DNA from 3 places in the Kitasatospora sp. NPDC051984 genome. Region 3 is predicted to be linked to each of the others. Evidence: riboswitches for the same ligand, from Rfam matches in the RefSeq annotation. Region 3 holds a riboswitch; each other region holds the start of a gene.
What was found. A riboswitch is a leader RNA that binds a small molecule or an ion and turns the genes downstream of it on or off. The one in region 3 is predicted to bind thiamine pyrophosphate.

Region 1 (3,269 bases), on a different contig from region 3:
ACGTCCAGCGTGGTGGCGGCGGGCAGCGTGCGGGGTTCGCCGTTGACGGTCAGGGCGACGGTGTTCATGCGGGCACCTCGGTGCGGAAGCGGTCGGGGGTGAAGTCTGCGGCCAGCGCGGGGAGTTCGCCGGTGGCCAGGTAGTCGGCGAGCAGGTCGGCGGTGACGGGGGTGAGCAGCACGCCGTTGCGGTAGTGCCCGGTGGCGGCGGCCAGGCCGGGCAGCGCGGTCGGGCCGAGCAGCGGCGCGTTGTCGGGGGAGCCGGGCCGCAGCCCCGCGCCCGTCTCCACCAGCGGCAACTCGGTGATGCCGGGGACGAGTTCGTGCGCATCCCGGAGCAGCTCGTACACGCCGCCCGCGGTGACGGTGGTGTCGTGGCCCATCTCCTCGCTGGTCGCGCCGATCACCAACTCGCCGTCGGCGCGCGGCACCAGGTACAGGTGCTGGCCGCGCACCACGGCGCGCACATTGCGGGACAGGAACGGCGCGTACAGCTTCGGGACGCGCAGCCGCAGCACCTGCCCCTTGACCGGGCGGATGGCCGGCAGCACCCCGTCCGGCAGGCCCGGCAGCAGGTGGCTGCGCGAGCCGGCCGCCAGCACCGTCCGGCCGGCCGTCAGCTGCTCGCCGCTCAACAGGCGGACGCCGAGCGCCCGTTCGCCGTCCGTCACCAGTTCGGCGGCCTGGGTGCGGTGGAAGGCGACGCCGAGCAGCTTGCAGGCCGCGACCAGCGCGGCGGCGAGGCGGCGGCCGTCCACCTGGTGGTCCTCGGCGACGTGCAGGCCGCCACGTATGCCCGGGGCCAGCATCGGCTCCAGCCGGCGGCACTCCCGGCCGGTCAGCCACGTGGACTCCAGGCCCAGCCGGCCGTGGAAGGCGTGCAGTTCGCGCAGTTCCTCGCGGTCGTCGGAGTCCAGCGCGACGGCCAGCGTGCCGGTGCGGCGGTAGCCGGTGTCCAGGCCGGTCAGCTCGGTCAGCTCGGCGGCGAACGCCCCGTAGCGCTCGTTGGACGCCATGCCCAGGCGCAGCAACGGCTCCTCGCCGTACTGGAGTTCGGTGACCGGTGCGAGCATGCCCGCGGCGACCTGGGCCGCGCCGCCGCCCGGCGACGGGTCCACCACCGCGACGCTCAGCCCGCGCTGCGCGGTACGCAAGGCGACGCCGAGGCCGATGATGCCCCCGCCGATCACCAGCACGTCGAAATGTGCCACAGCGCTTCTTCTCCCTTCGCCGGCATGACCCGGATCAGGTTCGGACGGTCGCGGGCCGCCACAGCCCGCCTCTCAGCCCGGTGCGCCGGGCTCCCGTGATAGTTCAGTCCCTCCACTTTAACGCCGGTGCCCCTGCCGACATCAGGCCGGTTAGGGTGGACGCCGTGGCTGAACTGAGGGCAACGGACCGGGTCGTCGTGGTCGGGGCGGGCATGGCGGGCGCACAGGCCGCCCTGAACCTGCGACAGGGTGGCTGGCAGGGCGTGATCACCCTGGTCGGCGAGGAACTCCACCTCCCGTACGACCGGCCGCCGCTGTCCAAGGACGTGCTGCTCGGCAAGACCGACGCCACCGCCTTCGAGATCGACTGGACCGACCTCGGCGTCGAACTGCGCACCGGCCACCGCGCCACCGGCCTGAACGCCGGCGTGCTGCACACCGACCGCGGCGAACTCCCGTACGGCGCCCTGGTGATCGCCACCGGCGCCGACCCGCGCACGCTGCCCGGTCTGCCCGACGCGCGCACCTTGCGCACCGTCGACGACGCGCACGCGCTGCGCGCCGCGCTCACCCCCGACAAGCGGATCGTGCTGGTCGGCGCGGGCTGGATCGGCGCCGAGACCGCCACCGTCGCCCGCGCCCTGGGCTGCCACGTCACCGTCGTCGAGGCCGCCGCCACCCCGCTGGCCGGGGCGCTGCCCGCCGAACTCGGCACCCTGATGACCGACTGGTACGCCGCAGCCGGCGTCGAACTGCGCTGCGGCGTCGGCGTCGCCGGGGCCGCCGACGGCGGGGTGCTGCTCGCCGACGGCACCCACCTGCCCGCCGACGAGGTGGTGGTCGGCATCGGCGCCCGCCCCGCCACCGGCTGGCTCGCCGACAGCCCGCTCGCCCTCGACCCCGACGGCACCGTCCCGGTGGACGACCGGCTGCGCACCGCGCTGCCCGGCATCTGGGCGGTCGGCGACTGCGTCTCCTACCCGTCCGCCCGGTTCGGCACCCGGCTCGCCGTCCAGCACTGGGACCACGCCCTGCACTCCGGCGGCGCCGTCGCCGCCTCGGTGCTCGGCACCCTGGACACGCCCTACGACCCCGTTCCGTACTTCTGGTCCGAGCAGTTCGACCGCATGGTGCAGTACGCGGGCCGGCACGCCGGCGCCGACCATCTGCTGTGGCGCGGCTCCCCCTCAGAGCGCGACTGGACGGTGCTCTGGCTGCGCGACGGCAAGCTGGTCGCGCTGCTCGCCGTGGACCGGCCGCGCGACCTCGCGCAGGGCCGCCGCCTGATCGAACGGGGCACGGTGCTCGATCCGGCGCTCGCCGCCGACCCGGCCGTCCAGCTGAAGGCCGCCGCCGGGTAGCGGGTGGGTAGGCTGGGTGCCGTGAGCAAGATTGATCCCAAGATTGACGCCCTGGTCCCCGCGTGGCTGTACCTGCCCGACATCTCGGAGCGGTGGGGCGTGGTGATCACCGAGGTCCGCGACATGGTGAAGAACCGCACCCTGCTGGCCGTCCGCCGCGGCGCGAACAACTCCCTCCAGGTGCCCGCCGACTTCATCGAGGACGACGGCCCGGTCAAGCACCTGGTCGGCACCCTCACGGTGCTCCGCGACTGCGGCTTCTCCGACGAGGAGATCCTCGAGTGGATGTTCACCGAGGACCCGTCCCTCCCCGGCAGCCCGATCCAGGCCCTGCGCGAGAACCGCGGCACCGAGGTCAAGCGCCGCGCCCAGGCCATGGCACTGTGACGCCCCGGCAGCAACTCGCCGACGCCAAGCTCTACCTCTGCACCGACGCCCGGCGCGAGCAGGGCGACCTGGCCGACTTCCTGGACGCCGTGCTGGCCGGCGGCGTCGACATCGTCCAGCTCCGGGACAAGAACCTGGAGGCCCGCCAGGAACTCGAGTACCTCGAGGTCTTCGCGGACGCGGCCAAGCGCCACGGCAAACTGCTGGCCGTCAACGACCGTGCCGACGTCGCCTTCGGCGCCCGCCCCGACGTGCTGCACCTCGGGCAGGACGACCTGCCGGTGGCCGTGGCCCGCGCCATCCTCGGCGAG
Region 2 (3,269 bases), 240 kb from region 3:
GCCCGGGTGGCCTCCGCCTCGGCGAGACCCTTCGCCCGGGCCGCCTCCGCCTCGGCCAGACCCTTGGCGGCCTCGGCGGCGGCCTGCGCCTCACCGGTGGCCCGGGTGGCCTCGGCCGCGGCCAGACCGCGGGCCTTGGTGGCCTCGGCCTCGGCCGCGGCGGCGACCTTGACCCGGTTCGCCTCGGCGGCGGTCTTCAGCTCGGTCTCCCGGGACAGTGCCTCGGCGGCGGAGATCCGGGCGTCACGGTCGGCCTCGGCCTTGGTGCGGGTCTCGTACGCGCGGGCGTCGGCCGGCTTGCGGACGTCCGCCTGCAGCTGCTGCTCCTTGCGGTGCGCCTCCAGCTCGGCGACCTTGGTCTCCTGGACCACGACCTCCTGCCGGGCGGCGGCCTGCGCGAGCGGGCCGGCCTGCAGCGCACGAGCCGCGGCGGTGTCCATCTCGGCCTGGTAACCGGCCTGCTGGATGCCGGAGTTGCGGGTTGCCTCGGCCTTGCGGGCGAACGCCTCCTGCTCGGCCTCGGTGGCCCGTCGGTCCGCCTCGGCGGCGGCGATCCGGGCGTCGCGCTGGACGGCCGCGGCGTGCGGCGCGGCCAGGTTGGTGATGTACCCGGTCGGGTCCAGGATCTCCTGGATCTGCAGCGAGTCGATGATCAGACCGAGCTTCTCCATCTCGATGCCCGAGGCGGAGCGGGTCTCACCGGTGAGCCGCTCGCGGTCGCGGATCATGTCCTCGACCGTCAGCCCACCGACGATGGACCGCAGGTGGCCGGCGAACACGTTGTGCACCCGCTGGCCCATCATCTTCTGCTGGTCCAGGAAACGCCGGGCGGCGTTGGCGATCGACACCGGGTCGTCGCCCACCTTGAAGATCACAACGCCCTTGACGTGCACGGGAATTCCCTGCGACGTCACGCACTCCACGTCCAGCGCGGCCTCGTTCAGGTCCAGCGAGAGCCGGCGCACCGCCTGGACGCCCGGCACCACGAAGGTGCCCCGCCCGGTCACCACGCGGAAGCCCAGACCCTCGCCGTGCTTGGAACCCGAGATCACCAGCGCCTCGTTGGGTTCCGCCACGCGCCACATCAGCTTGAAAAGAACGATCAGCAGAACGAGGCCTGCGACGGCGCCGCCTGCGATGCCGACCAACATCGGCAATCCCCCCTTAGGAGCACACCGGTCCCGTGCTGCGCTTGGGTCGTGCAGAACTGGCGCGGAAACCGGTGGCAGCCGCATTCTCCGCCGTTCCGGATCAGGGGGGAAGGGTCTGGACCGTGGGAACTCTCACTGTCTCAAAAGTGTTGCGGCAGGTTTGTGGAGGCCGTCTGACGTGCAATCAAAAGGGCTCCACGTACACCGTGCGCGGTGGCTGATATTCGACCACCACCACCATGGTGCCCGGCTGCAGCGGCTCGCCCGGTGTGGCGCGGTACGCCAGGAACGCCTCGGTGCCCAGCCGTTCGGGCACGTGCACCATCACCTCGCCGACCAGGCCCGCGCCGATCCGCCCTGTCACCCGCCCCGTCAGTCCGATCACCTGCACGATTCTCCCACCTCGTACGTGGCGTGAACAGCGCGGGCCCACGCGGGAGTTGCCCGCCGGGGGAGGGCCGGGCGCGGGAGTGCGCCCTGGACCGGCGCCGTGACGTGCCCTACGGTGAGGAACCGAACGCAGGCGGACGACGCCTGCGCGGAACGGGAGCTCGGAGCACCGGGCTGAGAGGGCGCTGACGGTACGCGGGCCCGCGTACCACCTGCTGCGCCGACCGCAGGAACCTGACCGGGTAATGCCGGCGTAGGGAGTTGAAGGTCCGATGACCGCATTTTCCGAGTACCCGTCTGCCCGCGAGTCGGCCGCCACCGGGTACCCCACCCCCGCCTGGCGCAAGGCCTACCGCCAAGGCAGCCGCCCCGACCTGCGGGTCCCCTACCGCGAGGTCCACCTCACCGACGGCCGCACCGTCCCGCTGTACGACACCTCCGGCCCGTACACCGACCCCGACCTGCCCACCGACGTCCGCCGCGGACTGCCCGCCCTGCGCGACGGATGGATTCGGCAGCGCGGCGACGTCGAGGAGTACCAGGGCCGCGAGGCCCGCCCCGAGGACGACGGCATCAAGCACACCGCGCCGCGCGGCGGCGACCTGCGCAACCTGGACGCCGTCTTCCCCGGCCGCCCACGCCGCCCGCTGCGCGCCAGGGACGGCGAATCCGTCACCCAACTCGCCTACGCCAAGCGCGGGTTGATCACACCCGAGATGGAGTTCGTGGCGCTCCGGGAAGGCCTCGAACCGGAGTTCGTCCGCGAGCAGGTGGCCCGCGGACGCGCCGTCATCCCGGTCAACGTGAACCACCCCGAGAGCGAACCGGCCATCATCGGCACCGACTTCCTGGTGAAGATCAACGCCAACATCGGCAACTCCGCCGTCACCTCCTCCATCGAGGAGGAGGTGGAGAAGATGACCTGGGCCACCCGCTGGGGCGCCGACACCGTCATGGACCTCTCCACCGGCCGCAACATCCACACCACCCGCGAGTGGATCCTGCGCAACTCCCCCGTCCCGATCGGCACCGTCCCGCTCTACCAGGCACTGGAGAAGGTCGACGGCCGGGCCGAGGAACTCAGCTGGGAGGTCTACCGGGACACCGTCCTCGAACAGTGCGAGCAGGGCGTCGACTACATGACCGTGCACGCCGGCGTCCTGCTCCGGTACGTGCCGCTCACCGCCCGCCGCAAGACCGGCATCGTCTCGCGCGGCGGCTCCATCATGGCCGCCTGGTGCCTGGCCCACCACCAGGAGAACTTCCTCTACACGCACTTCGAGGAACTCTGCGAGCTGCTGCGCGCCTACGACGTCACCTTCTCGCTCGGTGACGGCCTGCGGCCCGGCTCCATCGCCGACGCCAACGACGAGGCCCAGTTCGCCGAACTCACCACCCTCGGCGAGCTCGGCCGGATCGCCCGCGCCAAGGACGTCCAGGTGATGATCGAAGGCCCCGGACACGTCCCGATGCACAAGATCCGCGAGAACATGGACCTGCAGAAGGAGATCTGCGACGAGGCCCCGTTCTACACGCTCGGCCCGCTCACCACCGACGTCGCACCCGGCTACGACCACATCACCTCCGGCATCGGCGCCGCGATGATCGCCTGGTGGGGCACCGCGATGCTCTGCTACGTCACCCCCAAGGAACACCTCGGCCTGCCCAACCGCGACGACGTCAAGACCGGCGTCATCACCTACAAGATCGCCGCCCACGCCGCCGACC
Region 3 (3,269 bases):
TCCACCGCCAGCACCGCGAACAGCGGCACGAACACCGACCCGATCAGGCCGAGGAACGCGTAGTACGAGTCGGTGAACTCCTTGATGCGCAGCGCCAGTACCGTCACCAGCACGCCGATGCCGCCGGTCAGCACCCGCCGGTCCACCTTCGGCCACAGGTTGTGGATCGACATCGCCGTCGAGTACACGTTCGCGAACGACTGGTCCGACTCGCGCAGCACCAGCACCAGCAGGAACGCCCAGCCCGCGGCCACGCCGGTGAACGAGCCGAGGATCTTCTCCGGGTCGCCGCCGGACTGCAGCAGCGCCACCACGCCCAGCACGTAGCACCACACCTGGGCCACCGTGTAGCCGGAGAACGTCCCCCAGAACGCGCTCGCCGAGGTGCGCGCGTGCCGGGTGTAGTCGGCGGCCAGCGGGACGAACGAGATCGACACCGCGATCACCGCGTCCGTCGCCGACAGGAAGCCGTCCCAGTTGCCCGCACCCGGGTCCGGGAAGCCCAGCCGGGCGAACTGCACCGTGAAGTACACCATCGCCACACCGACCGCGACGGCCACGTACTTGCGCAGCACCGCGATCGCGCCCAGCGGCCAGATCGTCAGCACCGTCGTCAGCACGCCCGCCAGCAGCACGAACAGCCAGCGCCAGCCCTCGGTGCCGGCCACCGTCTGGGCACCCCAGGCGATCACCGTCAGCTCGTACACGCCCCAGCCGACGCACTGCAGGATGTTCAGCACCGTCGGCACGTACGACAGCCGGGTGCCGAACAGGCCGCGCAGCACCGCCATGGCCGGCGCGCCCGTGCGGGCGCCCACCAGCGCCGCCACCGCGAGCATCGCGGTGCCGATCGCGGTACCCGCCACGATCGCCGTCACGGCCGCGGTGAAGCCCAGCTCGTGGCCCTGCTTGCCCAGCACCGTCGCGGCGCTGGTGAACCCGATCAGGCTCACCCCGAGGTTCGCCCACAGCGCGAACAGCGCCCGGAAATCCAGCGTCCGCGGCGGCGCCGTGTCGAGGGTCAGCGGGGCCTCGGCCCGCGCGGCCGTCTCAAGATCGGAAATTGGGGCAGACGGAACAGCCGTCATGGCCGATACTCCCTACGCCGGCATTACCCGGACAGGTTCCGGCGGTCAGCGCCCCCTCGACCGGGGTGGCGACACCGCCATGCCCTACGGTCGATCCGGCGCACTCTCAGCCTGGCTGGTCCAAGCTCCCGCGACGTTCTTCGGTTTACAGGAGCGACAGGCTAGCCTCCGGGTGGGAGAACGCCAAGGCCGGGGGGAACGGCGTCCGCATCGCGGGACCACTGATGTCCATGTCAGCGAGGCCTAAGGCTTCTCATGATTTCTTCAGGGGCCCGCTTACGGTGTCCGAATCCGGCATAGGAAAAACTGTGCCCCGAGGCTGTGGCCGCGCCGACCGAGCGACGGACCGCAGCCCAAGGTTCTGTCAGCGATGGAGGTCGTCCGTGAGCACCGAGCACGCGAGTGGTACCACCCCGCCGGAGAAGGCCCCCGAGGCCACCGGCACCGAGGCGGCCGCCGCCACCGCCGGAACGCCCGCGCCCGCTCCCTCCTACCTCGACGCCCCGCCGCCGGTGCTGCCGGCGGCCCCGGCGGCGCCCGCGCCCGCCGCGCCGGTGTCCGACCAGACCATGCAGCTCGGGAAGGTCCCCGCCGCGCCGGCGGCCCCGCCGGTGGCTCCGGCTCCGGCTCCGGCTCCGGTGGACGCGCCGCCGCCGTTCCAGAACCCGTACGGCAGCGTCAGCGAGCCGGCCAGCCCCTACACGCCGACCACCGTCGCCCCGGCCGTGCCGCCGCACGCCCAGGAGGCACCGGCCAACCCCTACGCGTCGGCCCCCGATGCCCAGCCCGTGGCGGCCAACCCGTTCGCGCCGACCGCGGTCGCCCACGACCCGCAGGGCACCCCGGGCGTCCCTGGCGTCCCCGGCGAAGGGCAGCACCCGTTCGGCGCCGGTCACCCGGTGGGCGGCTGGGGCCACCCGGCCGGCGGTCCGGGCGGCGTCGGCGGGCCGGGCGAGCCGGGTGCGCCGTGGGGCGGCCCGCAGCCCGCTCCGGGCGGCGGCTCCGGCAAGAGCAAGCGCGGCGGCCTGGTCGCGCTGGTCGCGGCGGTCGCCCTGGTGGCCGGCCTGGCCGGTGGCGCGATCGGCGCGAGCGTCTCCGGCGGGAACGGCGACAGCGGCACCAAGCACACCAGCACCACCGTCAGCGTCGGCAACGCCCACCAGACCCTGGACCGGGCCCCCGAGTCCGTCGCCGGGATCGCCGCCAAGGCGCTGCCGTCCACCGTCACCATCAAGGCCTCGAACTCCAGCGAGTCCGGCACCGGCACCGGGTTCGTCTTCGACACCGAGGGCCACATCCTGACCAACAATCACGTGGTCGCGCCCGCCGCCAAGGGCGGCAAGCTCTCCGTCAAGTTCTCCGACGGGTCCTCGTACACCGCGTCCGTGGTCGGCCGCGCCGAGGGCTACGACGTCGCGGTGATCCGCCTCGACAACCCGCCCAAGGACAAGCTCGTCCCGCTGCCGCTCGGCGACTCCGACAAGGTCGCCATCGGTGACTCCACCATCGCCATCGGCGCGCCCTACGGCCTCGAAGGCACCGTCACCACCGGCATCATCTCCGCCAAGGACCGCCCGGTCGCCTCCGGCGACGAGACCGGCGCCAACTCCTCGTACATGAACGCCCTGCAGACCGACGCGTCGATCAACCCCGGCAACTCCGGCGGCCCGCTGCTCGACGGCTCCGGCTCGGTCATCGGCATCAACTCGGCGATCCAGTCGAACACCAGCGGCTCCGGCCGGGCCGGCTCCATCGGCCTCGGCTTCGCCATCCCGATCAACCAGGCCAAGTGGGTCGCCCAGACCCTGATCAAGGACGGCACCCCCGTCTACGCGATCCTCGGCGTCCTGCGCAACGACGACTACCGCGGCGACGGCGCCCAGATCGCCACCGCCCCCGTCCGCGACACCCCCGCCGTCACCCCCGGCGGCCCCGCCGACCAGGCCGGCCTGAAGGCCGGCGACGTCATCACCAAGCTCGGCGGCATCTCCATCGACAGCGGCCCGACCCTGGTCAGCGAGATCTGGACGCACAAGCCCGGCGAGAAGGTCGAGGTCGAGTACACCCGCGACGGCAAGGCCGCCAAGACCACCGTCACCCTCGGCGAACGCAAGGGCGACAACTGACCCCTCCACCACGGAGTGCACCGAACCCGCCCCGACCCGTTAGGCTGGCCTCCGC

Region 1: linked by a shared signal. The riboswitch ahead of thiO (glycine oxidase ThiO) and the one ahead of ACIHEI_RS07060 (purine-cytosine permease family protein) in region 3 are both predicted to bind thiamine pyrophosphate.
Region 2: linked by a shared signal. The riboswitch ahead of thiC (phosphomethylpyrimidine synthase ThiC) and the one ahead of ACIHEI_RS07060 (purine-cytosine permease family protein) in region 3 are both predicted to bind thiamine pyrophosphate.

Annotation. Positions count from the first base shown of each region.
Region 1 is NZ_JBIUCB010000013.1:22,156-25,424, forward strand. It holds gene thiS (sulfur carrier protein ThiS) at 1-68, opposite strand, end outside; gene thiO (glycine oxidase ThiO) at 65-1,210, opposite strand; TPP riboswitch at 1,205-1,317, opposite strand; gene ACIHEI_RS23905 (NAD(P)/FAD-dependent oxidoreductase) at 1,366-2,571, shown strand; gene ACIHEI_RS23910 (Rv2175c family DNA-binding protein) at 2,593-2,958, shown strand; gene thiE (thiamine phosphate synthase) at 2,955-3,269, shown strand, end outside.
Region 2 is NZ_JBIUCB010000003.1:337,477-340,745, forward strand. It holds gene ACIHEI_RS08105 (flotillin family protein) at 1-1,151, opposite strand, end outside; gene ACIHEI_RS08110 (hypothetical protein) at 1,336-1,536, opposite strand; TPP riboswitch at 1,685-1,818, shown strand; gene thiC (phosphomethylpyrimidine synthase ThiC) at 1,814-3,269, shown strand, end outside.
Region 3 is NZ_JBIUCB010000003.1:102,300-105,568, reverse strand. It holds gene ACIHEI_RS07060 (purine-cytosine permease family protein) at 1-1,088, opposite strand, end outside; TPP riboswitch at 1,079-1,230, opposite strand; gene ACIHEI_RS07055 (S1C family serine protease) at 1,472-3,214, shown strand.